Regions from separate parts of the Stenotrophomonas sp. YJH_SMC_6 genome, predicted to be linked through region 2. Evidence: predicted binding sites of a transcription regulator. Region 2 holds the regulator's gene; each other region holds the start of a gene.

Region 1 (7,779 bases), on a different contig from region 2:
CGTTGGTGGCACGCACCAGTTGCCACAGGTGCGCTTCAAGCTGATCGGTGCTGGGCGTGCTGGCAGCGGCCACATTCGCGGACATGGCCAGCAGCGCAGCAATGATGAGGACGGGGACGTGCTTCATGCCGATCTCCCGATGCATCCGGGTAGTGCCGGCCGCTGGCCGGCAGCATCCGTGTGTTGGCAGTGCCGCGCAGGGCAGCCGGCCAGCGGCCGGCCCTACCGACCATGAAGAAGGGCGGCCTCTCGGCCGCCCTTCCATCGCTTTATTTCTTCTCGATGGCCGACTCGACCACCATGTCCAGCACGTACGCCTGCGACGGCGCATCGGCCGGCGGGTTCTTCACCTCGTAGCGCTTCACGCGCACCACGTTGCGCACGCCGTCTTCGTGGGTGTAACCCTCGATGTTGCCGTAGAAGTTCTCGAACTTGCCCGGCTCGCCCTGCTTCAGGCCCTTGTCGTCGAACTTCACTTCGCGCACCTGCAGGCACTGGTAGTCCGGGATCAGCGGGTGCGAGCACTTCTCGGTCTTCGCAGCCACTTCCAGGAACACGGTTTCGCCGGCGCCGCCGTAGCGGGTTTCAGCGGTCGGTTCCGGATTGAACACCAGCACGTCGCCCTTGGCGGTGGTCAGGGTCAGCTTGCCATCGGCATCCTGCTCGGCCTTCAGCTCGCCCTGCAGGCGGCTCGACACGGCCTCGTCCAGCGCCATCAGCGCCTTGTCGGTGCAGGCCATCATGGTCGAGGCCATCGCACTGACCGTCAGCTTGCCGTCGGCCAGGGTGTAGCCGCCACCCATGTGGTTGCAGGCGTTGCTGACCGACAGGCGGCCATCAGCGAAGTCCAGGGTGACCGGCTTGTCTTCGCGGGCGAACAGCGCGTCGATGCGCTTGCCGTCGGCGCCGGTGGCCTGCTGCAGCAGCCAGTGCTGGCTCTGCAGGCGCTGCGCATCCAGGTGCGCCAGCGTCTGCTGGTCTGCTGCCTTGGCCGCGGCCGGGGCCACGTCGTCGCCGCCGGTGCCGGCCGGGGCCGGGGTCTGGCTGCAGGCGGCCATCAGGGCCAGCGGGAGGAGCAGGGTGAGCTTGCGGTTCATGGTGATTCTCCTTGGGGAACCGTGGGGGAAACGGGGTGGGGCCGGCAACGGGGTTACCGTACCCCGGCGCTGTTCAGCTGCCGGAGGGCAACCACAGCAGCAGCGCCGCGCCCAGTGCGATGCGGTAGATCGCGAAGGCGGTGAACCTGTGCGACTTGATGTAGCCCATCAGCCACTTCACTACGACGAAGCCGGTGATGGCCGCGGCAAGGAAGGCCACGCCCACGTCGGCCCAGTCCTCGCTGCCCAGCTGCCCTGCCTTGGCCATTTCCAGGAAGGTGTAGGCGCTGGCGGCAAACATGGTGGGAATGCCGACCAGGAACACGAACTCGGCGGCGGCGGCGCGGCGGCTCAGGCCCAGCAGCATGGCCAGGAAGATCGCCGAGGCCGAGCGCGAGGTGCCGGGGAACACGCCGGCCACGACCTGTGCCAGGCCCACGCCGATCGCCACCGTCCAGGTCACCTGGTCGCGGTCGGGCAGGCGCGCGGTGTAGGCCTCCACCAGCAGCATCCAGACACCACCGATGATCAATGCCCAGGCCACCGGGCTGACCGTCTCCGGCAGCGACCAGCCGGCCTTGCGCACCACCAGGCCGACCACGGCGGTGACCAGAAAGGCGGCGCCCAGCTTGAACACGTACTCACGGTTCTCGCGCTGGTTGAAGCCGGTGGCCAGCTGCAGCAGGCGCTGGCGGAACACCAGCACCACGGCCACGATCGCGCCGGCCTGGATGACGATGTTGAAGAAGTCCGAGCGGGCACCCAGCCAGTGCTGGGCGATGAGCAGGTGGCCGGTGCTGGAGATCGGCAGGAATTCGGTCAAGCCTTCGAGGATGCCCAGCAGCAGGGCGGAGAGCAGGTCGGACATGGACGGTGCGTGCACGCGCGGCGGAAGGAAGAAGGTCGAGAGGATAGACGATCCCTGCCGCACCAAACGGGTGCGTCTGGTGGCGGGTGCACCCGTTTGGTGCGCACCGTTCTGCACCGCCACGGAGCGCCCTTATTGAAATCAATGACTTGCGGCCAGCGAAAAGTTGGCACGGTCGTTGCTCTACCTCAGCAGGCATTCATCCCCATCCGAGGTCGTACCGATGTCCGTGGAAAACGTTGAGAAGCTGATCAAGGACAACCAGATCGAATTCGTCGATCTGCGCTTTGTCGACATGCGTGGTGTCGAGCAGCACGTGACCTTCCCGGTCAGCATCGTCGAACCGTCGCTGTTCGAAGAAGGCAAGATGTTCGATGGCAGCTCGATCGCCGGCTGGAAGGGCATCAACGAGTCGGACATGGTGCTGCTGCCGGATACCGCCAGCGCCTACGTCGACCCGTTCTACGCCGATCCGACCATCGTGATCAGCTGCGACATCCTCGACCCGGCCACCATGCAGCCGTATGGCCGTTGCCCGCGCGGCATCGCCAAGCGCGCCGAGGCCTACCTGAAGTCCTCCGGCATCGCCGAAACCGCGTTCTTCGGCCCGGAGCCGGAATTCTTCATCTTCGACTCGGTCCGTTTCGCCAATGAAATGGGCAACACTTTCTTCAAGGTCGATTCCGAAGAAGCCGCCTGGAACAGCGGCGCCAAGTACGACGGCGCCAACAGCGGTTACCGTCCGGGCGTGAAGGGGGGCTATTTCCCGGTTCCGCCGACCGACACCCTGCACGACCTGCGCGCCGAGATGTGCAAGACCCTGGAACAGGTCGGCATCGAAGTGGAAGTGCAGCACCACGAAGTGGCCACCGCCGGCCAGTGCGAGATCGGCACCAAGTTCAGCACCCTGGTGCAGAAGGCCGACGAACTGCTGCGCATGAAGTACGTGATCAAGAACGTCGCGCACCGCAACGGCAAGACCGTCACCTTCATGCCCAAGCCGATCGTCGGCGACAACGGCAGCGGCATGCACGTGCACCAGTCGCTGTCCAAGGGCGGCACCAACCTGTTTTCCGGTGACGGCTACGGCGGCCTGAGCCAGCTGGCGCTGTGGTACATCGGCGGCATCTTCAAGCACGCCAAGGCCATCAATGCCTTCGCCAACTCGGGCACCAACAGCTACAAGCGCCTGGTGCCGGGCTTCGAAGCGCCGGTGATGCTGGCCTACTCGGCCCGCAACCGTTCGGCCTCGTGCCGCATTCCGTGGGTGTCCAACCCGAAGGCGCGCCGCATTGAAATGCGCTTCCCGGATCCGATCCAGTCGGGCTACCTGACCTTCACCGCGCTGATGATGGCCGGCCTGGACGGCATCAAGAACCAGATCGACCCGGGCGCACCGAGCGACAAGGACCTGTATGACCTGCCGCCGGAAGAAGAGAAGCTGATCCCGCAGGTCTGCTCCTCGCTGGACCAGGCGCTGGAAGCGCTGGACAAGGACCGCGAGTTCCTGAAGGCCGGTGGCGTGATGAGCGATGACTTCATCGACGGCTACATCGCGCTGAAGATGCAGGAAGTGACCAAGTTCCGCGCGGCCACCCACCCGCTGGAATACCAGCTGTACTACGCCAGCTGACCGGATGCGATGGCGGTGGGCTTCCCCCTCCCACCCGCCGCCATCGCTTCCGTTTTCGCGGCTGGGGAGCCGCGGTCAGATCGGGGTCGGATCCCGTTCGTTTACGAATGGGCTCTGACCCCTGATCCAGGGGCAAGAGAGAGACCGGATACGCGACCAGGGCCGCCCTCCCTCCCGCGTCGGTCGTGCAAGGAGAGAGGCACGGCCGTCCCGGCCCTGTACGTGTCCGGTGCAACAGCCACGGTCATCATCCTGATGACCCGTAGTTGCCTGATGCCAACGCGCGCTGGCGTGCTGGCCCCATCCACCATCGGGACATGCGCATGAAACTGATCTCCGCCATCATCCGGCCGTTCAAGCTCGACGAGGTCCGCGAGGCCTTGTCCGACGCAGGCGTGTCGGGCATTACCGTGACCGAAGTGAAAGGCTTCGGCCGCCAGAAGGGCCACACCGAGCTGTATCGCGGCGCCGAGTACGTCGTCGATTTCCTGCCCAAGATCAAGATCGAAACCGTAGTCACCGACGAGCGTGCCGATGCGGTGATCGAAGCGATCCAATCGTCGGCAGGCACCGGCAAGATCGGTGACGGCAAGATCTTCGTCACCGCCGTCGAACAGGTCATCCGCATCCGCACCGGCGAAATCGGTGCCGACGCGCTGTAACCCCCTTCCGGAGACTCCCCCATGAAGATGCGCCTTCTCACCGGGTGGCAAGCCCGGTTCCAAATCGTGTGCCTGTTGATGCTGCTGAGTGCGCTGGCTGCGGGTGCCTGGCCGGGCAATGCCCACGCCCAGGCGCAGGTGTCGCCACTGCCGAGCGAAAGCGTGGCCGTTGAACCGCTGCAGGACCCTGCAGCGGCAGCCGCGGCGCCGGCCGTGGCCGAAGCGGCCGCCGCCTATGATCATGGCGACGTGGCCTGGATGCTCACCTCCACCCTGCTGGTGCTGCTGATGGTCGTGCCGGGCCTGGCCCTGTTCTACGGCGGCCTGGTGCGTTCGAAGAACGTGCTGTCGGTACTCAGCCAGATTCTGGTGGTGTTCTCGCTGGTGCTGCTGCTGTGGGTGGCCTATGGCTACAGCGCGGTGTTCAGCGCCGGCAATCCGTTCTTCGGCTCGTTCACCGAATTCGCCTTCCTCAAGGGCTTCACCCCGGAGTCGGTGGGCAACACGCCGATCAAGGGCCTGCCGGATTACCTGTTCGTCGCCTTCCAGTCGACCTTCGCCGGCATCACCACCGCACTGATCGTCGGCGCGTTCGCCGAGCGCATCAAGTTCCGCGCGGTGCTGCTGTTCTCGGCGCTGTGGTTCACCCTCAGCTACATCCCGATGGCCCACATCGTCTGGGGTGGCGGCTACCTGGGGGAGCTGGGTGCCATCGACTTCGCCGGCGGTACCGTGGTGCACATCAACGCGGGCGTTGCAGGCCTGGTTGCCGCGTGGTTCGTCGGCAAGCGCCTGGGCTATGGCCAGACCGCGCTGAAGCCGCACAACGTGCCGTTCACCTACATCGGCGCGATGCTGCTGTGGGTGGGCTGGTTCGGCTTCAACGCCGGTTCGGCCGCCGCCGCCGATACCGTGGCCTCGCTGGCCTTCCTCAACACCGTGCTGGCCACCGCCGCAGCGGTGCTCGGCTGGACGCTGGTGGAAGCAATCAGCAAGGGCAAGCCGTCGGCACTGGGCGCGGCCTCGGGCGCGGTGGCCGGCCTGGTCGGCATCACTCCGGCCTGCGGCACCGTGGGTCCGCTCGGCGCGATCGTGATTGGTTTCGTGGCCGGCGTGGTCTGCGTCTGGGGCGTCACGGGCCTCAAGCGCCTGCTGAAAGTGGACGACACCGCCGACGTTTTCGGTGTGCATGGTGTCGGCGGCATCGTCGGCGCGATCCTTACTGGTGTGTTCAGTGCACAGTCGCTGGGTGGTACCAAGGCGGATCTGGATATCGCGCACCAGGTCTGGGTGCAGGTGGTCAGCGTCGGTCTCACCGTGGTGTGGTCGGCGGTGGTGACCACGCTGATCCTGCTGGTAGTGCGCAGCGTGGTCGGCCTGCGCGTGACCGAGGAAGCAGAGCGCACCGGCCTGGATGTGACTTCGCACGGCGAATCCGCCTACGAGGCCTGAAGTAGCGGCAGAGCTATTGCATTGATGTTGTGGGTGCCGACCGTTGGTCGGCACTTCTACTGTTCTGGTGGGTGCCAAGCTTGCTTGGCACTGTCGGCGACTCAGCCACGCATGGCGTGGCTCTACCGTCCCTGCTTCAATGGTTGTCTGCGGGTGTGCGTGTACGCGCCACCAACGACTTCGATGGACTACAGAACGGAGTAGGCGTGATTCAGGCGACTTCCGCCGCAGTGATGGAAGACATCGAATGGTATGTGTACCTGCTGACCCTGGACGAATACAGTCCGCATGCGCTGGTGGGTAGTGTGGCCGGCGCAGCAGATCGAGAACACTGGAGCTTCGCGGTGGAGCTCACCTATCGCTGCCTTTCCTCCGGTCTGTGGCGGCTCTCCTACGGCCTGCCTGCGGAGCTGGGGCTTTCCAGCATCGATGCCTTCTGCCACAAGCTCTCGGTTGTCCGTCCGGATCAGCTTTCCGACGAGGGGCAGGTGCTGTGGCTGGATACCTACATGGAAGCGACGGAGCTGTGCCTGGATCTGGTCTCGCGTTACCTGCGTTCGCAGTCGAGCGGTGAGACGACATTTCATCCAGGATTCCAGGATGAGATCGAACGGATGTTCTCCGATGCCGGCGTGGCCTGGGGCCGTGGGCCGGTATTCCCCATCGGCTGAAGTGTCTTTTGCGGAACGGCTTCTCGTAGAAGGTGCCCTTTTCCTTCAAGCTATGCTCTGGATCAGGACGACCTGTCCCGTTGTCGGGGCGGGTGTCGCCCCAGATTCCGGACGGCGACCAGCGCGCAAGGAGCAGGCGTGAACTATTTCAGACTCCGTCCATGCAGCGGCATTGGCAGCAAATGGGTGCTGGGTGATGTGGATCATGTGGACAACTTCGGTGCTGCGCTGATCGTCAGTGAGGAAGTGAAGTCACGCCTTGAGCGGGCAGGCGTGATTGACGTGATCTTTGATCAGGTTGGGTAGACTGGAAGTGGGACAGGGGTTTCCGTTGCGGCACCAGGGAGTGGGTTTCGAATGACTATCCGTGTAGTTCTTTTCCCCTACTGGACCGGCGATTGCCACGTTCCTTCCGGAGAAGAGAAGATCGGTGACGCGCCGGTCGTCCGCCATGGGCAGGGACGGGGTGTCGGTGAAATCGCAGCGTGGCTGGATGGAGACTTCGGCCATCTCGGCCCCGATAGCGAACTGCGAACCCGGAGCGCCTTTGCCGCGCCTACAAATGGTGGCGATGGCAGCACGTGCGTCCATTGTGGAGAGGGACATGCTGTCCTTCGGATAGCCGATTTCTTCCTGGTGTACTCGCGATGGAACCCCCAGGACGTTGTCTTGTTGACGCGGCCTCAGATACTGGCTGTGCTTGAGGGCTATGCCGCGTTTCGAAGCATGAATCCGAGAAAGAAGCATCGTCCGCCGATGCCGTTTGCCATCGAGTACGAGGCCGAGGGTGAAGAGGCGATCCGATGGTTCACACAGGCCGGGGGCTGCTTCGACCCGGAGATGGATGCTGGCCCGGAGTACTGAATGACAGCTATGCGGCCTCAGCACCCTGATACGCCCGCGCATGTGCGCTACGCGAAGGAACGGCATGGCGGGCATGAGGCATGGATCGCGGAAATCTGCCCGGGCAGCGTATGCATAGGTCATTGATCGGTACGGATTCAGTCAACTCGAACGGAGACGGGAATGAGTAGCGCCGGTAGGTGGACCTTGCTTCTATCAGGCGTCAGCGCACTGGCCTGGCTTTTCCTGCTCGCCCTTTGGGGTGTGGTCACTTTCAATCGGAACACCGACAACTCCCTCGGAATCTACGGGTTGTCCACTCCGGGTGTAGAAGCGCTCTTCTGGGTCTGCTTCTTCGGGCAGCCCATGCTGACCGTGGTGATGTTCATCCGGATGGCATTGCGGCACCGTTCCGCGATCTACGAGATCCCACTCGCGATCGCGGTCTGGGGCCTTTTCTGTACAACCTGTCGTTCTTCAGAAGCTGAGCGGCATGCCGGCTGGCCGAGCTTCGGCCTGACCAGGTCGCGCAGTCCATGGTTACAATCTGCCC
Region 2 (7,779 bases):
GCTCAGCTGTCCTCGTCGAAACGGCGTTCGAACAGGCCGACCACCGCCTCCATCGCGGCGGCTTCGTCCTCGCCGTTGATCCGCACGGTGACCGGGGTGCCCTGGCCGGCGGCCAGCAGCATCACGCCCATGATGCTCTTGGCGTTGATCTCACGGCCTTTGGCGGCCATGGTCACGTTGCAGCGGAACGGCGCCAGGGTCTGCACCAGCTTGGCGGTGGCCCGGGCATGCAGGCCCAGGCGGTTGCTCACGGTGAGTTCTCGTTCAAGCATCGTCGACTATCGCTCCATTACGGGTACCCGCCGCGGCTGTGGCGGGCAGTTGATCCAGTCCCTGTTCCGGATAATTCATCACCCGCAGCAACATCGGCAGGCTCAGCGCCGACACCCGGCGAACCGGGGTCCCCAGCCGGGCCAGCTGCCCGGCAAGGTTGGCGGGGCTGGCGCCGTACAGGTCGGTCAGGATCAGCACACCATCACCCCCGTCAACCCGCCGCAGGGCGGCCGAGGCGAGCGGGAGCAGGGCGTCCAGGTCTGCGTCGAACGGTACTTCGAAAGCTTCGGTTTTCAGCGGCAACTGCCGCAGGAGCCGGGTCGCCACGTCAAGCAGGGCGGTCCCGACCCCGGGATGTGTTACGAGGAGAATGCCACAGGTCATTACTGCACGTTAACAGGTCAAGGTGAATTGGCGATAGCAGCAGGAGAGGGGCACTGTGTCCCGTATTCAGCGTTGCTCCCAGGGGAGGCCTTTTCCGTTGAGAGAGAGATCCGACCCCATCCGTTTTTTCGATGCCTGACAGCGATTCATCCACGCAGGCGTGGATCCATCGTGTCGACCAGGGTCGACTCCCACCCGCAGCAGAAATCTGTCAGAGGTGGGGCGGTGTGGGTCTGCAGGACCGTTGGCGCCATGGATGGCGCCATCGAGCCCCCAGGGGTGAGGGCGCTTTGCTTGCGAAGCACTGCTTCGCAAGCGCCCGAACGCCCAGCCGCCAGCGGCTGGGCCGGACCGCGGAGCGGGGTTCACGGCGTGTCCTGCAGACCCACACCGCCCCGCCATCCCACGGAATGCCGCTTCTGCTGTTGCTGTTGCTGTTGCCGGCCAGCGGCCGGCACTACCGGCGGGTGCCGGGCGCAGCCCGGCCGACCCCCCTCAATCCTGTTCGCGGTGGTACGTCGCCACGTCTTCCCAGCCCATCTCGCGGGCATGCCGGGCCAGACGCTCGGCCAGGAACACCGACCGGTGCTTGCCGCCGGTGCAGCCGAACGCCACGGTCACATAGCTGCGGGTGCCATCGCTCAGCTTCGGCAGCCAGGTATCGAGGAAGTCCATCAGCTGGGCCAGGTAGCGCTGCACGTCCGGCTGCGCTTCCAGGTAGTCGCGTACACCCGGTTCGCGACCGCTGAGCGCGCGCAGGTCCGGGTCCCAGTGCGGATTGGGCAGCACCCGCGCATCGAACACGAAGTCCGCCTCGGCCGGCACGCCGCGCTTGTAGGCGAACGATTCGAACAGCAGCGACAGGCCGGTGGCATGGTCCATCGTGAACTCGGTGATGATCCGCCGCCGCAGCTGATGCACGTTGAGGCTGCTGGTGTCGATCACCGCATCGGCCTCGCGGCGCAGCGGTGCGGTCAACTCGCGTTCGCGGGCGATGGCTTCAGGCAGCGACAGGCCCAGCTGGCTCAGCGGATGGCGGCGGCGGGTGTCGGCGTAGCGCTTGAGCAGCGTCTCGTCGCTGGCTTCGAAGAACAGCACCTTCACGTCCACGCCGGCGTCGGCCGCCAGCTGCCGCCAGTCGCCCAGCTGGCTCAGGTCGGCCTGGCCGCGAACGTCGATGCCTACGGCCAGACGCCGTGGTGCGCTGCCGTCGTGGTTGGCCAGCAGGCTGCGCACGAAGTCGGGCAGCAGATTGATCGGCAGGTTGTCCGAGCAGTAGTAATCCTGGTCCTCGAAGGTCTTCAGGGCGACGGATTTACCCGAGCCGGACAGGCCACTGACGATGATCAGGGTCGGGGCGGAGGGGGTGACGGTGCTCATGGACAGGCTCTTCGAAGGGCAGGGAAATCAGGGTGTTCGCCGTTCCAGCAGGTTGCTGTGACGGGCAATGAACATGGCTGCCGGGTCGATGCCCTTGGTGCGCAGGATGTGCAGGCGGGTGGCCGCCTCGGTCAGCACGGCCAGGTTGCGGCCGGGCATCACCGGCAGGGTGATCAGCGGTACGTCCAGGTCCAGCACATGGCGGGTGCCCGAATCGCCGGTCAGGCGCTCGTAGCCATGCGGGGTGGGTTCGGTCATCGGCTTGGTCAAGTGGACGATCAGCCGAAGGTACTTGTTCTTCTTTACAGCCGTGTCGCCGAACATCTCGCGCACGTTCAACACGCCCAGGCCGCGCACCTCCAGCAGGTCCTGCAGCAGCTCCGGGCAGGTGCCATCGAGTACATCGGGCGCGATCTGGGTGAATTCGGGGGCATCGTCGGCCACCAGGCGATGGCCACGGCTGAGCAGTTCCAGCGCCAGTTCGCTCTTGCCGGATCCCGCTTCGCCGGTGATCAGCACGCCGATGGAATAGATCTCCATGAACACGCCATGCAGGATCACCCGCGGCGCCAGCGTCCGCGCGAGGTGGTAGGACAGGTGGTTGAGCAGTTCGTGGCCGCGCTTGGGCGACAGCCACAATGGCGTGCCGGATTCGTCCGCGGCAGCGCGCAGGTCTTCCGGGCAGGCCTGGTTGCGGGTCAGCACCAGCGCCAGCGGGTGCGACTGCATGATCTTTTCGATGGTCTCCCAACGCTGGCGCGGTTCCAGCGCATCCAGCCAGGACAGTTCCTCGGTGCCCAGGATCTGCACCTTGTTGGGATAGATGGCATTGAGGTAGCCGGCCAGCGAGGGGCGCCGCGAGACCGTGTTGCCGGCCTCCAGCTCGCGCTGCTCGCCGGACTTGCCGGCAGCCCAGCGCAGTCCCAGCCGCTCGCGCTGCTGTTCGAACAGTTCACGGGCGGTGATGCTGGTATTCATGCGGCACTCGCAGGTGGGGTCATGTCCAGCGCCTCGCGCAGCGCCCGGGCATCGCCCGCTTCGCGCAGGGCCTGGCGGATGTCCGGCGCCGAGAACAGCTCGGCCAGCTCGGACAGCAGCATCAGGTGCTGGTGGGTGTAGTGGGCGGGGACGGCCATCGCGAACACCAGGTCCACCGGCTCCTCGCCACCGAAATCGACCGGGGTGGCCAACCGCAGCAGGGCGCCGCGGGGGCGGTCCAGGGTTGGCGCGCGGCCGTGGGGAATGGCGATGCCGTGGCCGATGGCCGTGCTGCCCAGCGCTTCGCGCTGGCACAGGTTCAGATAGATCTGTTCGGCGTTGGCCTGGCGGCAGGCCAGCAACCCGGCGGCGGCCTGCAGGACGCTGTCACGGTCGGTGGCCGTGCAGAGCTGGGTCTGCACGGCCGCCAGGAGGTCAGTCAGGGGCATGTCTGCGGGGAACGGTGGCGATCAGCCACCATTGTCGCCCACCGGCAGCGGTGCGTGCTGCTGTTTTTTCTCCTTGTGCTTGATCACCAGACGGTCAAGCTTGTCCGCAAGCAGGTCGATCGCGGCATACATCGTCTGGGCATTGGCCTCAGCGTGCAGGGTCTGGCCGGGAATGTTGAGGCTGGCGTCGACGTGGTGTTCGGTCTTCTGCAGCTTGAGGGTCACCCGCGCTTCGCAGTGCTGGTCGAAGTGCTTTCCGATCCGGGCCAGCTTCTCCTCAACATAGGACTGCAGGGCCGGGGTGACTTCGACATCTTTGCCAAACGTTTCGATGCGCATCGGGTTTCTCCTGTGTTCGGATGTGCCAATGAACCTCTCCGCCGGGCGCGGCGGCGCGTCAAGCGATTCTGACCCTTTCGTGCGAGGCGGAAATGTTCATGGCTTCACGATACTTCGCCACGGTGCGTCGCGCTACTGGAATTCCCGACGATTTGAGCAGGTCAGCCAGCTTGGCGTCAGAAAGCGGCTTGCGCGGGTTCTCGTCGTCGATCAGGCGCCGGATCATCGCCTGGATGGCGGTGCTGGACGCCTCGCCACCGCTCTCGGTATCGATGCCCGAAGCGAAGAAGGCGCGCAGCGGCAGGGTGCCTCGCGGGGTACGCACGTGCTTGCGGGCGATCGCGCGCGAGACCGTGGATTCGTGCAGGCCGAGTTCGGCGGCGATCTCGCGCAGGGTCAGTGGACGCAGCGCCTGCTCGCCGAATTCGAGGAAGCCGGCCTGCTGCAGGATCAGGCTGCGCACGACGCGCAGCAGGGTGTCACCACGCTGCTGCAGCCCTTTCAGCAGCCAGCGCGCTTCCTGCAGCTGGGCACGCAGGTAGCCGGCATCGGCGTCGCCACAACGTCGGATCAGCTGTTCGTAGCCACGGTGGATCACCACCTTCGGCCCGGCATGCGCGGCCAGCGCTGCGCGCCATACGCCGTTCTGCCGCCACACCACCACGTCCGGCACCACGTAGGTGTCCTGCGACAGCGGCGCGATCTGCGTGCCCGGGCGCGGGTCCAGCGAGCGCAGCAGCGCCACGGCAGTCTCGACCTCGTCCAGCGGCAGCTTCAACTCATGGGCGAGCCCGGCGACGCCGCTGCGCGGCAAACGTTCCAAGGGTCCTGCGGCAATCTGTCGCGCCAGGAGCAGGCCGGGCGTGTCGCCGGCCAGCACATCCAGCTGCAGCAGCAGGCATTCGCCCAGCGTGCGTGCAGCCACACCCACCGGATCGAAGCGCTGGATGCTATGCAGCACGGCGAGGATCTCGTCCTCGTCGGCGTGGATCGCCGGCAACAGGGTTTCAGCGATGGTGGCCAGCGGCTCGCGCAGGTAACCATCGTCGTCCAGTGCATCGATCAGCGCGGCACCGATGCTGCGATCACGCGAGGACAGATGCGACAGATGCAACTGCCACAGCAGATGGTCGGCCAGTGTTTCGGTTTCGGCTACGCGCTCGGCAGCGCTGCCGTTGTCGTCGTCATCATCGAAGCTGCCACCGCTGCCGGTCGTCGTCCAGTCCAGTTCGGTCGGCGCCCAGTCGTCGCCCTCATCGCTGCGCTCTGCAGGCGCTTCGTTGTCGTTGCCATCGCTGCCTTCGTTGGCGGCGCTGCTGTCGTTGCTGTCGGCCCAGTCCAGCAGTGGGTTGCTTTCCACTGCCTGCGCGATCTCCAGCTCCAGTTCGGTGGCCGACATCTGCAGCAGCTTGATCGCCTGCTGCAACTGGGGCGTGAGCACCAGTTGCTGTCCCAACGATGTCTGCAGCCGAGTCTTCATGCCTGTGCCGAAAGGAAGGAAAGGGACCCGGCGACTGCTTCACAGCTTGAAGGAATCCCCGAGGTAGACGCGACGTACATCGGCGTTGTCCAGGATCGCCTCCGGCGAACCCTGGGCCAGCACGCTGCCCTCGGCGAGGATATACGCGCGGTCGCAGATACCCAAGGTCTCGCGCACGTTGTGGTCGGTGATCAGCACGCCGATGCCACGCTGCTTGAGGTGGGTGACGATGCGCTGGATCTCGCCGACCGAAATCGGGTCGACACCGGCGAACGGTTCGTCGAGCAGGATCAGGCGCGGTTGTGCGGCCAGTGCGCGGGCGATCTCGCAGCGGCGGCGTTCGCCACCGGACAGGCTGGCGCCGAGCTGGTCGGCGACATGGCCCAGCTGCAGTTCGTCTAGCAGGCCGTTCAATTCGCGCTCGCGGCCGGCCGAGTCCAGGTCCTCGCGCAGTTCCAGCACCAGGCGGATGTTGTCGGCCACGGTAAGCTTGCGGAACACCGACGGTTCCTGCGGCAGGTAGCCCACCCCCTGCTTGGCGCGGGTGTACATCGGGTCGCCGGTGATGTCCTTGCCGTCGAGCACGATGCTGCCGGCATCGGCGGCCACCAGACCGACGATCATGTAGAAACAGGTGGTCTTGCCGGCACCGTTGGGGCCGAGCAGGCCGACCACTTCACCCGCATCGAGGGTCAGGCCGAAGTCCTTGACCACTTCGCGCTGCTTGTACTTTTTGCGCAGGCCCTTGGCGACGAGCATTACTTCCTGCTCCCGGCCGGCTGTGCCGGCGTGGTGGCCTTGGGCTGTGCCGCAGGCGCGGCCGGGGTCTTGTTCTTCGGCGGGATGACGGTACGCACGCGGCTGCCGTCACCACCGGAGTTCATCTCGCCGGTGCGGGTGTTGTAGACCATGCGCTGGCCGGCATTGGTGCCGCGCGCGCTGGTGACCTTGTAGTTGCCGGTCAGGGTGATGATCTCGGTCTTGATGTCGTAGTCGATGCGATCAGCCAGCGCATCCATCCAGGTGCCGTCATCAAGCTGCTGCTTCATCTTGGCCTGCTTGCCGGTGAACACCACGCGCACGGCCTCGCCGTCCTTGAGGTAGATCTCGGCCTCGGACGAACGCAGGTCCAGCGTGCCCTGGGTGATGATCACGCCCTGCGACAGCACGGTCTTGCCGTCGCCGGTGAGCATGCCGGACTGGGCGCCGGAATCGATGTGCATGTCTTCGTTGCGGTCGGTGGACTTGGCGAAGGCGGCGCTGGGGACAAGAAGACCGAGCGCGAGTACGGCGGCAAAGGGAATCTTCATCGGGGTCCGTTCTACCGGTGGGGGCCTGCCGGGCGGGCCGGGGGCGGAGGGTGGGGCTGTCGGCCCTGCGCCTGTCCGGAGACGTCGCGGGCTGGCGGCGGAATCAGCGTCTGGGCGTGTAACGGCCCTTGGACTGGCTGAGGAAATGATACGTGTTGTTCTTCGAATCCACTTCGAAGCCGACGCCGGACTGTTCCATGCCCGGGCGGGTCATGGTCACCAGGGCGTCGGTACGGGCGCGGTTCTCCTTCGGGAACACGTCCAGGTGGTCGGTGCGGAAGGTGGTCGGCACCACGCCCGGGCCCGCCGGGCTGTCGCCGGCAACCTTGCCGCGCAGCTTCATCTCGTCGCCCTTGGCGCTGAGCCAGCCGGTCTCGGCACGCAGCGTCCAGTGCTTGCCATCCTTGTCCGGCATCTCGAACAGCGGGGTGGCGATGTTGATGGTCTGGTCGCCGCGCTGGCGCTCCAGCCGCGGTGCGCGCAGGGTGGTCGATTCCTTGCCGTGCTCATCCAGGGCAACGATCTGGAAGTCATGGAGGATGTAATCCACGCCGATTTCCTGGCCCCCCGTGGCTGGACCCTTGTCGCGGTTGCGCAGCGCCGCCCAGCTGCTCAGCAGGGCGGCCAGCAGCAGGCTGATGCCGAGCACGGTGCGCCAGTTCAAGGTGGGCAGGTTCATGCGCCAAACCTCGCCAGCACCGCATCCGCGCGGCCCTGGGCGGCCAGCAGGATGTCGCACAGCTCGCGCGCGGCGCCACGGCCACCCTTGGCGCGGGTCTGCCAATGCACGCGTTCGGCGATCCACGGATGGGCATTGGCCGGGGCCACCGCAAGGCCGACCGCACCCAGCGGCGCCAGATCGGGCAGGTCATCGCCCATGAACGCCACCTGTTCCAGGCCGATCCCGTGCTGCGCACACAGCGCCTGCACGCTGGCCAGCTTGTCGCCCACGGCGATCTGGGTGTCGATGCCGAGGTCGGCGCCGCGCTTGAGCGCGGACTGGCTGTTGCGCGCGGTGATCAGCACGGGGTGGATACCGTGCTGCTGCAGCAGTTTCAGGCCCAGGCCATCCTGCACGAAGTACGCCTTGCTCTCGTTGCCGTCCTTGTCGTAGTACAGCCGACCGTCGGTGAGGGTGCCGTCCACGTCGAAGCAGGCTAGGCGGATCTGGGCCGCAGCGGCATGC
Region 3 (7,779 bases), on a different contig from region 2:
GCAATGCACCGTCCTCCCCACCGGCCAACAGGTTCTGCGCAGCCGGATTGGCCAGCGCCACCTGCCCGTCTTCAGTGAACAGCAGCAGCCCTTCGCGCAGGCGCTCAAGCAGGGCTTGCAGCACCGGCTGCGGAGGAAGGGGGGCGGTAACCAGGGCGTTGGCAGCGGACACGGCGACTCGGGACGTTCGAACAGGCGCCCAATATACGCGGTCACGCAGCGGGCTTCAGCCCGCGGGGGTGGGTAGTGCGACCGCCGTCGCGTCAGGCGACGGCGAGTGGGCGGCGGGCAGTAACGGTGTGTGACTGGCCCTTGGCGTCATAGGCCGAGGCGTCTTCGGTACGGCCCAACTGGCGCAATGCCCAGTTGACTTCGCGTCGGCGCCGCGAAAGCAGCACGCCATTGGCGCGGTTGCGCTCGGCCAGTTCCTGCAGCTGCTCGCCCTGCCCCACCGGCGGCGCACCTTCCAGCGCACGCAGCGCTTCCAGCTTGGCGCCGGTGGCCCGGATCAAGGCGTGCACGTCGTGCTCGACCAGGGCCTGGCGTTCAACGTCCAGGGCCTGGGCGAGGCGCTGCAGCGGCTCGCTCATCGCCGCGGTCATCCGTGCAGCTGCTGGTCCAGATCGAGCATGCGCGATGCGATCGCGTCCGGATTGATCTTGTAGGTGCCGTTCTGCAGCGACTCGCGCACGGCGGCCACGCGCTGGGCGTCGATCGCCGGGGCGGTGGTCAGCTCACGCTCGATGGCCTGCAGATTGGTGGCCTCGCCGGTCAGGCGCAGGCTGTCGGCCGCCTCGACCGGGCGCGCCGCCGCATCGGTGCTGACGCCGGGCTTGTTGGCCGGGGTCGTCACGCTGCGCAGTGCCTGGGGGACCTGCAGGTTGCCGTCGATTTTCTGGCTCATGGGGTGTCCTGGAGTTGCCGTTCACAAGGGATAACGGCCGCAGGGCCGTGATCTTTAGGGATATTTTGCGGTAATTCAACGCGCCACGATTACGTCACCTGCGGCATCGACCGTGCCCTGCACGATCCGCCGCGAGGACAGGTTCTCGACCGAGACCCGCTCGTTCTCACCGGCATCACCCATCGCACGGCCGGCAATGCGGACCTCGACCGAACCGCGACGCGACACCAGGGCTACATTGTCTCCTCGCTTGATGAGACGCTGAACCACCAGGTCGTTGTTCGACAGCAGGGCTCCGGCCTGCAACGGACGGCGGGCGATGCGGCCGATCGCTGCATTGGGATCGGCCAGCACCGCACCGGCAATCCGGGCAGCGTCACGCTGGGCAGTGGTGATATCGGCGGCGGTGAGGGTTTCTCCAGTGCCGATTCCACGATTGAGCACCAGCACGGTCTGGTTGCGCCGCACCTTCACCGGCACGAACAGGCGCCAGCCCCCCGCATCAGGGCAACTGACCTCCACCGTGGTGTTGGCGGTTGGCTGTACCTGCAGCGCGCCGCCACACTTGGGCAGGCGCAGCGCATCGGCCACCTGGGCCTCACCCTCGCTGCCGGCCGGCAGCGTCGACAACGCTGCGGTGCGGATGCTGGCTACGGGTTGCCAGTCGGCGGCCGCCGCCCACGGCGAGGCCAGGGCAAGCGCGATGGCCAATAGAGATGTGACCCGGCGCATGGCGCCTCCTGTCGATGGGACCTGGCCCAGCTGCGTGCAAGGTGTGTGCCAGAGACCGGGTCTCGGGATGGGGCCTGTAGAGTCGACTGTTAGTCGACTTTCGCGTCAGTCGACTTTCGCGCGAAGCGCGGGATTTCCCGCGATCGGATAAGAGCAGTCGACTATAAGAGCAGTCGACTCACAGTCGACTCTACAGAAGCGGTGTGGAGCGCGTGGGCGGCAGAGCGCCCTCAAGTTCGGCGCCTACCCCGCCGATACAGCAGCCATGTCCCATGACCTGCTCAACCGGATCGACCAGCGGACCCGTCTGGCCGGCCACAATCGCCTGGCGCTGCTGCTGTTCCGTCTCGGCGGACGTCAGCTTTTTGGCGTCAATGTCTTCAAGGTGCAGGAAGTCCTGCGGCGCCCGGAACTGTTCCAGGTGCCCGGGCTGCCCAGCCAGTTCTCCGGCGTGGCCGACGTGCGTGGCCGCTCGGTGCCGGTGCTGGACCTCGGCCTGGCCATCGGCCATCCCGAGCGCGAGCCGGAGGCGGACACCTCGCCCGGCTACCTTGTCGTCACCGAGTTCAACCGCTCGATCCAGGGCTTCCTGGTCAGCGGCGTGGAGCGCATCGTCAACATCGCGGTGGAAGACATCCATCCGCCGCCGGAACTGGGCGCCGAATCGAGCTACCTGACCGCAGTGACCCGCTTCCAGGGTGAACTGATTCAGGTGATCGACGTGGAAAGCGTCCTGGCCGACATCGCCCAGGTGCGCGGCGAAGCGGTGCTGGATCCGGCGATGGCGATGCCCTCCGACGGCCCGCAGCTGCAGGTGCTGGTGGTGGATGACTCGCGCGTTGCCCGCCAGCAGATCCGCAGCGTGCTCGACCAGCTGGGCGTGGGTGCCACCCTGCTCTCGGACGGCAAGCAGGCGCTGGACCATCTGCTGCAGATCCACGCCTCGGGCGAGAACCCGGCCGAGCGCTATGCCATGGTCATCTCGGACATCGAGATGCCGGCCATGGACGGCTATACGCTGACGACGGAAATCCGGCGCCATCCGGGCCTGGCCGGCCTGTACGTGCTGCTGCACACCTCGCTGTCGGGCGTCTTCAACAACGCCATGGTCGAGCGCGTGGGCGCCAACGCCTTCGTCGCCAAGTACTCGCCGCACGAGCTGGCCGATTTCGTGCTGGACCGCCTGCGCAAGGTGGCGCTGGCGGCCTGAGGCCACTGATCCGGTAGTGCCGGCCGCTGGCCGGCAACCGCAGATCCATCGGGGAGCCGGCCAGCGGCCGGCACTACCCTCTCGAATTTGGCACACCCCTTGCAGCTTCCCGGGCAACGTTCCCGTGGGAGTGCACCGTGCGCAACCTGATTACCGACTACCTGGGCGTCCATGCCCAGGCCATGCCGTTGCGCGAACAGCGGATGAAGCTGATCGCCAGCAACCTCGGCAATGCCGACACTCCCGGCTACAAGGCCCAGGACCTGGACTTCGACGCCGCCCTGCGCCATGCCCAGGGGCAGGATGCCAATGGCCTGATGGCCACCACCCATGAGCAGCACTACGAAATCAGTAGTGGCCTGAACCCGTTCCAGATCGCGCGCGAAGGCGTGCAACCCAGCCTGGACGGCAACACCGTCGATCCCGATGCCGAGCGTGCGGCCTATGGCCGCGCCGCGCTCGAGTACCGCGCTTCGCTCAGCTTCGTCGAGAGCAAGGTGCGTTCCATGTTGACCGCGATCACGGGGCAATAAGCCATGAGCAACCTGCCGATCTTCGATATCGCCGGCTCCGCGCTGCAGGCGCAGTCGGTGCGCATGAGCACCATCGCCTCCAACCTCTCCAACGCCGATACCGTCGCCGGTTCCGCCGACGCGGTGTACAAGCCGCTGGAGCCGATCTTCCAGGCCGTCACCAGCAAGAACGATCCGAACATCACCTCGGTGAAGGTGAAGGAGATCACCCAAAGCGATGCGGCGCCGATCAAACGCTATGAGCCGGGCCACCCGCTGGCCGATGGCGATGGCTACATCTACCAGCCCGACGTCGACCCGGTGGCGCAGATGGTCAACCTGATCTCGACCTCGCGCAACTACCAGGCCGGCGTGGAGATGTTGACCACCGCCAAGGAACTGGCCCTGGCCACCCTGACCATGGGCCGCTGAGGCCCGCAGTACCGGATACCGCCATGACCACCGCCGTCAACAACCAGACCAACCAGGACGTCTACGCCGCACTTGGTCTGAACGCCCCGAACAGCAACGCCACCAAGAAGAAGAACACGCTGGACCAGGCCGATTTCCTGCGCCTGATGACCGAACAGCTGCAGCACCAGGATCCGCTGAAGCCGATGGACAACACGCAGATGGTCGCGCAGATGGCGCAGATGTCCACCGTGCAGGGCATCACCGATCTGAACAAGACGGTGAAGGGCTTCCAGGAATCGATGGCCAGCGACCAGGTGCTGCGTGGTGCGGCGCTGGTCGGCCACCAGGTGCTGGTGCCGTCGGAAAAGCTGGTGCTGGAAAAGGAAGGCAACGTTGAAGGCACGGTGGCCGCGCCCTCGGCCGGCATCATCACCGTCGACATCACCGATGCCACCGGCGCCAAGGTCACCTCGCTGAGCGTGGAAGCCAAGGCCGCCGGCGAGACTGCGTTCCAGTGGGACGGCAAGGATGCCAACGGCAAGCGCATGGAGCCGGGCAAGTATTCCATCGTTGCCAACCACGTCGATACCGCCGGCAAGAGCACCAAGCTGTCCACCTACGTGCAGGCGCCGGTGGAAAGCGTGACCGTCGGTTCCGACGGCCTGTACCTGAACCTCAAGGGCCTGGGCACGGCCCCGATCGACTACGTGCTCCGCGTCAGCTGAGCCGCACACCCCGCACTTACCAGGAGCATCCCATGGGCTTCAATGTCTCGCTGTCCGGCATCAATGCCGCCAATTCCGACCTGAGCGTCACCGCCAACAACGTCGCCAACGTCAACACCACCGGCTTCAAGGAATCGCGCGCCGAATTCGCCGACCTGTTCTCGGCCACCGGCTATGGACTGTCGAAGAACGCGGTCGGCTCTGGCGTGCGCGTTTCCAATGTCGCCCAGCAGTTCAAGCAGGGCCACAACGAACAGACCGGCCGCAGCCTGGACATGGCCATTTCCGGTGAAGGCTTCTTCACCATGAACATGAACGGCACCCGCGTGTACTCGCGCGCCGGCAACTTCCAGACCGATGCATCGGGCTACGTGGTCAACCCGCAGGGCGCGCGCCTGCAGGTGTTCGCACCGAATGCCGATGGCACCAACTTCGATGCCGGCCGCCTGGTCGACCTGCAGCTGCTGACCACCGACAGCCCGCCGAAGCAGACCAGCGAAGTGAAGGTTGGCTTCACCCTGCCGGCCAACGCCAAGCAACCGACGGTGGCGACCTTCGACCCGGCCGATTCGAACAGCTACAACCACTCCAGCGGTGGCATCACCGTGTACGACTCGCTGGGCGTGAGCCACATCCAGGTCTCGTACTTCGTCAAGGGCGCCAACCCCAACGAATGGACCGTGCGCAATTACGTCGATGGCCAGCCGGCCGGCGCACCGACCCCGGTCACCTTCGACAACAGCGGCAAGCTGGTCGCACCTGCCAACGGCAAGGTCAGCCTCGGCACCTTCACCCCGACCACCGGTGCCGGCGTGCTGAACATGACGCTGGACGTGAGCGGCTCGACCCAGTACGGCGAAAAGTTCGCGCTGCGCAACACCCAGCAGGACGGCTACGCCGCCGGCAAGCTCAATGAGATCACCGTGTCGGAAACCGGCGTGGTCTACGCGCGTTACTCCAATGGCGCCGACAAGCCGCTGGGCCAGGTCGCGCTGACCACCTTCAACAATCCGCAGGGCCTGGAATCGAAGGGCAACAACCTGTGGGTGGACACCTTCAGCTCGGGCACGCCGCGCACCGGCATGCCGGATACCTCCAACCTCGGCAAGATCCAGGCTGGCTCGCTGGAAGCATCCACCGTCGACCTCACCGAGCAGCTGGTCAACATGATCACCGCGCAGCGCAACTTCCAGGCCAACGCGCAGATGATCACCACCCAGGACCAGATCACCCAGACCGTCATCAACATCCGTTGATGAGCTGCTGACCCTGTCACGGAACTCCCCGCATGGATAAAGCCCTTTACGTGGCGATGACCGGTGCCCGCGCCTCCCTGCAGGCGCAGGGAACGCTCAGCCACAACCTCGCCAACTCGGACACCCCTGGCTTCAAGGAAGCGCTGGCCAACACCGAAGCCTTCCCGATCAAGGGCCCGGGCTTTGCCTCGCGGGTGGATGCGCTGCACGTCGATGCCGGCTTCAACCGCACGCCCGGCTCGCAGCACATTACCGGCAAGCCGCTGGATCTGTCCCTGCAGACCGGCACCTGGCTGGCGGTGCAGTCCAGCGACGGCAGCGAGGCGTACACGCGCGGTGCTGCACTGTCGGTCACCCCGAACGGCCAGCTGGTGACCTCCAGCGGCCGTCCGGTACTGGATGACAACAACAATCCGATCGCCATTCCGCCCTACCAGGCCATGGAGATCGGCGCCGACGGCACGATCTCGATCATTCCACAGGGCGAAGGCCCGCAGACGATGGCGCAGATCGGCCGGATCAAGGTGGTGCAGGCGCCGGACGAGCGCCTTGAGCGTGGCCTGGATGGCCTGTTCCGCAACACCGACCCGCGCCAGCCGTTCGCCCCGGCACAGGGCACGGCCGTGCACAGCGGCCAGCTGGAAGGCAGCAACGTGGACGCCGCAGGCGCGCTGGTGCAGATGATCCAGCTGCAGCGCCAGTACGAAATGCAGGTGCAGGTGATCAAGCACGGCGACGAGAACGCGCGCAGCGCCAACAGCATGCTGCGCCTGGGCAGCTGACGGAATTCCGGCGCCGCCTGACAGCGGCGCTGGCACACCGCTTGCACACCCGAAGACAAGGGCCGCACCGCGCGGCCGGCTCCACCAGACAGGACACCGAAGATGAACCAGGCATTGTGGATCGCGAAAACCGGACTGGATGCGCAGCAGATGCGCATGTCGGTGGTTTCCAACAACCTCGCCAACACCAACACCACCGGCTTCAAGCAGGACCGTGCCAGTTTTGAAGACCTGCTGTACCAGCAGGTGCGCCAGCCCGGCGGATCCTCGTCGGCACAGACGCAGCTGCCAACCGGCCTGCAGCTGGGTACCGGCGTGCGCGTGGTCGCCACCGCCAAGAATTTTGAACAGGGTGGCCAGCAGCAGACCGGCCGCGCCCTCGACGTGATGGTCAATGGCCGCGGCTTCTTCGAGGTTCAGATGCCTGATGGCAGCTCGGCCTACACCCGTGATGGCTCGTTCAAGATCAACCAGGACAGCGAGCTGGTCACCAACAGCGGCTACCCGGTGCAGCCAGGCATCCAGATTCCCGAAGGCGCGCAGTCGGTAACCATCGGTACCGACGGCACCATCAGCGTGAAGATGGCCGACGGCGCCGCCTCGGTGGAAGTCGGCGCGCTGACCCTGACCGACTTCGTCAATCCGGCCGGCCTGCAGGCCCGTGGCGAGAATCTGTTCCTCGAGACCACTGCGTCCGGTCCGGCACAGAACGGCAACCCCGGCCTCAACGGCCTCGGCACCGTGGTGCAGGGCGCGCTGGAAGGCAGCAACGTCAACGTGGTGGAAGAGCTGGTGTCGATGATCGAAACCCAGCGCGCCTACGAAATGAACGCCAAGGCGATTTCCACCACCGATTCGATGCTCGGCTACCTCAACAACAAGCTCTGACCGGCCAACCCGGGAAACCGCCATGTCGCCCATTTCCAACTTCGCCCGCACTGCCCTCGCCTGCACCGTGGCTGCCCTGCTCGGTGGCTGCGTCATTGCCGGCGATGTGCGCCCCTATCCGGCAATGGCACCGATCCAGCCGATCATGCCACCGCAGGCCGAACCGACCGCCGGCGCGATCTACGCGGCCGGCCCGACCCTGCAGTTGTATTCGGACCGTCGCGCGCGCGATGTCGGCGACCTGCTGACCATCACCCTGCTGGAGAACACCACCGCGCAGACCAGCGCCAACACGGCCACCAACAAGGAATCCAACCTGAGCCTGGGCACGCCGTCCATCCTCGGTGCGCCGGTCA

What was found. The regulator sigma-54, encoded in region 2, starts transcription at its own class of promoters, with help from an activator protein. The targets are predictions, from matches to a motif close to TGGCACGNGCNTTGC.
Region 1: a site for sigma-54 is predicted at 2,133-2,147, ahead of glnA (type I glutamate--ammonia ligase). Genes of this name have one in related genera too.
Region 3: a site for sigma-54 is predicted at 2,935-2,949, ahead of flgB (flagellar basal body rod protein FlgB). Genes of this name have one in related genera too.

What each region holds. Positions count from the first base shown of each region.
Region 1 is NZ_JCAFUM010000007.1:180,552-188,330, forward strand. Features, by position in the region: gene AC5P9N_RS10030 (META domain-containing protein) at 1-127, opposite strand, end outside; gene AC5P9N_RS10035 (META and DUF4377 domain-containing protein) at 270-1,097, opposite strand; gene AC5P9N_RS10040 (undecaprenyl-diphosphate phosphatase) at 1,171-1,965, opposite strand; gene glnA (type I glutamate--ammonia ligase) at 2,189-3,598, shown strand; gene AC5P9N_RS10050 (P-II family nitrogen regulator) at 3,922-4,260, shown strand; gene AC5P9N_RS10055 (ammonium transporter) at 4,282-5,712, shown strand; gene AC5P9N_RS10060 (hypothetical protein) at 5,919-6,383, shown strand; gene AC5P9N_RS10065 (hypothetical protein) at 6,522-6,689, shown strand; gene AC5P9N_RS10070 (hypothetical protein) at 6,741-7,247, shown strand.
Region 2 is NZ_JCAFUM010000001.1:77,275-85,053, forward strand. Features, by position in the region: gene AC5P9N_RS00430 (HPr family phosphocarrier protein) at 3-272, opposite strand; gene AC5P9N_RS00435 (PTS sugar transporter subunit IIA) at 265-657, opposite strand; gene rapZ (RNase adapter RapZ) at 1,153-2,037, opposite strand; gene hprK (HPr(Ser) kinase/phosphatase) at 2,065-3,015, opposite strand; gene AC5P9N_RS00450 (PTS sugar transporter subunit IIA) at 3,012-3,464, opposite strand; gene hpf (ribosome hibernation-promoting factor, HPF/YfiA family) at 3,486-3,803, opposite strand; gene AC5P9N_RS00460 (RNA polymerase factor sigma-54) at 3,862-5,283, opposite strand; gene lptB (LPS export ABC transporter ATP-binding protein) at 5,323-6,042, opposite strand; gene lptA (lipopolysaccharide transport periplasmic protein LptA) at 6,042-6,593, opposite strand; gene lptC (LPS export ABC transporter periplasmic protein LptC) at 6,697-7,272, opposite strand; gene AC5P9N_RS00480 (KdsC family phosphatase) at 7,269-7,779, opposite strand, start outside.
Region 3 is NZ_JCAFUM010000023.1:7,639-15,417, reverse strand. Features, by position in the region: gene AC5P9N_RS20920 (ATP-binding protein) at 1-172, opposite strand, end outside; gene AC5P9N_RS20915 (flagellar protein FlgN) at 264-602, opposite strand; gene flgM (flagellar biosynthesis anti-sigma factor FlgM) at 599-904, opposite strand; gene flgA (flagellar basal body P-ring formation chaperone FlgA) at 980-1,636, opposite strand; gene AC5P9N_RS20900 (chemotaxis protein) at 1,902-2,846, shown strand; gene flgB (flagellar basal body rod protein FlgB) at 2,984-3,379, shown strand; gene flgC (flagellar basal body rod protein FlgC) at 3,383-3,790, shown strand; gene AC5P9N_RS20885 (flagellar hook assembly protein FlgD) at 3,814-4,497, shown strand; gene flgE (flagellar hook protein FlgE) at 4,530-5,753, shown strand; gene AC5P9N_RS20875 (flagellar basal body rod protein FlgF) at 5,786-6,535, shown strand; gene flgG (flagellar basal-body rod protein FlgG) at 6,638-7,423, shown strand; gene flgH (flagellar basal body L-ring protein FlgH) at 7,446-7,779, shown strand, end outside.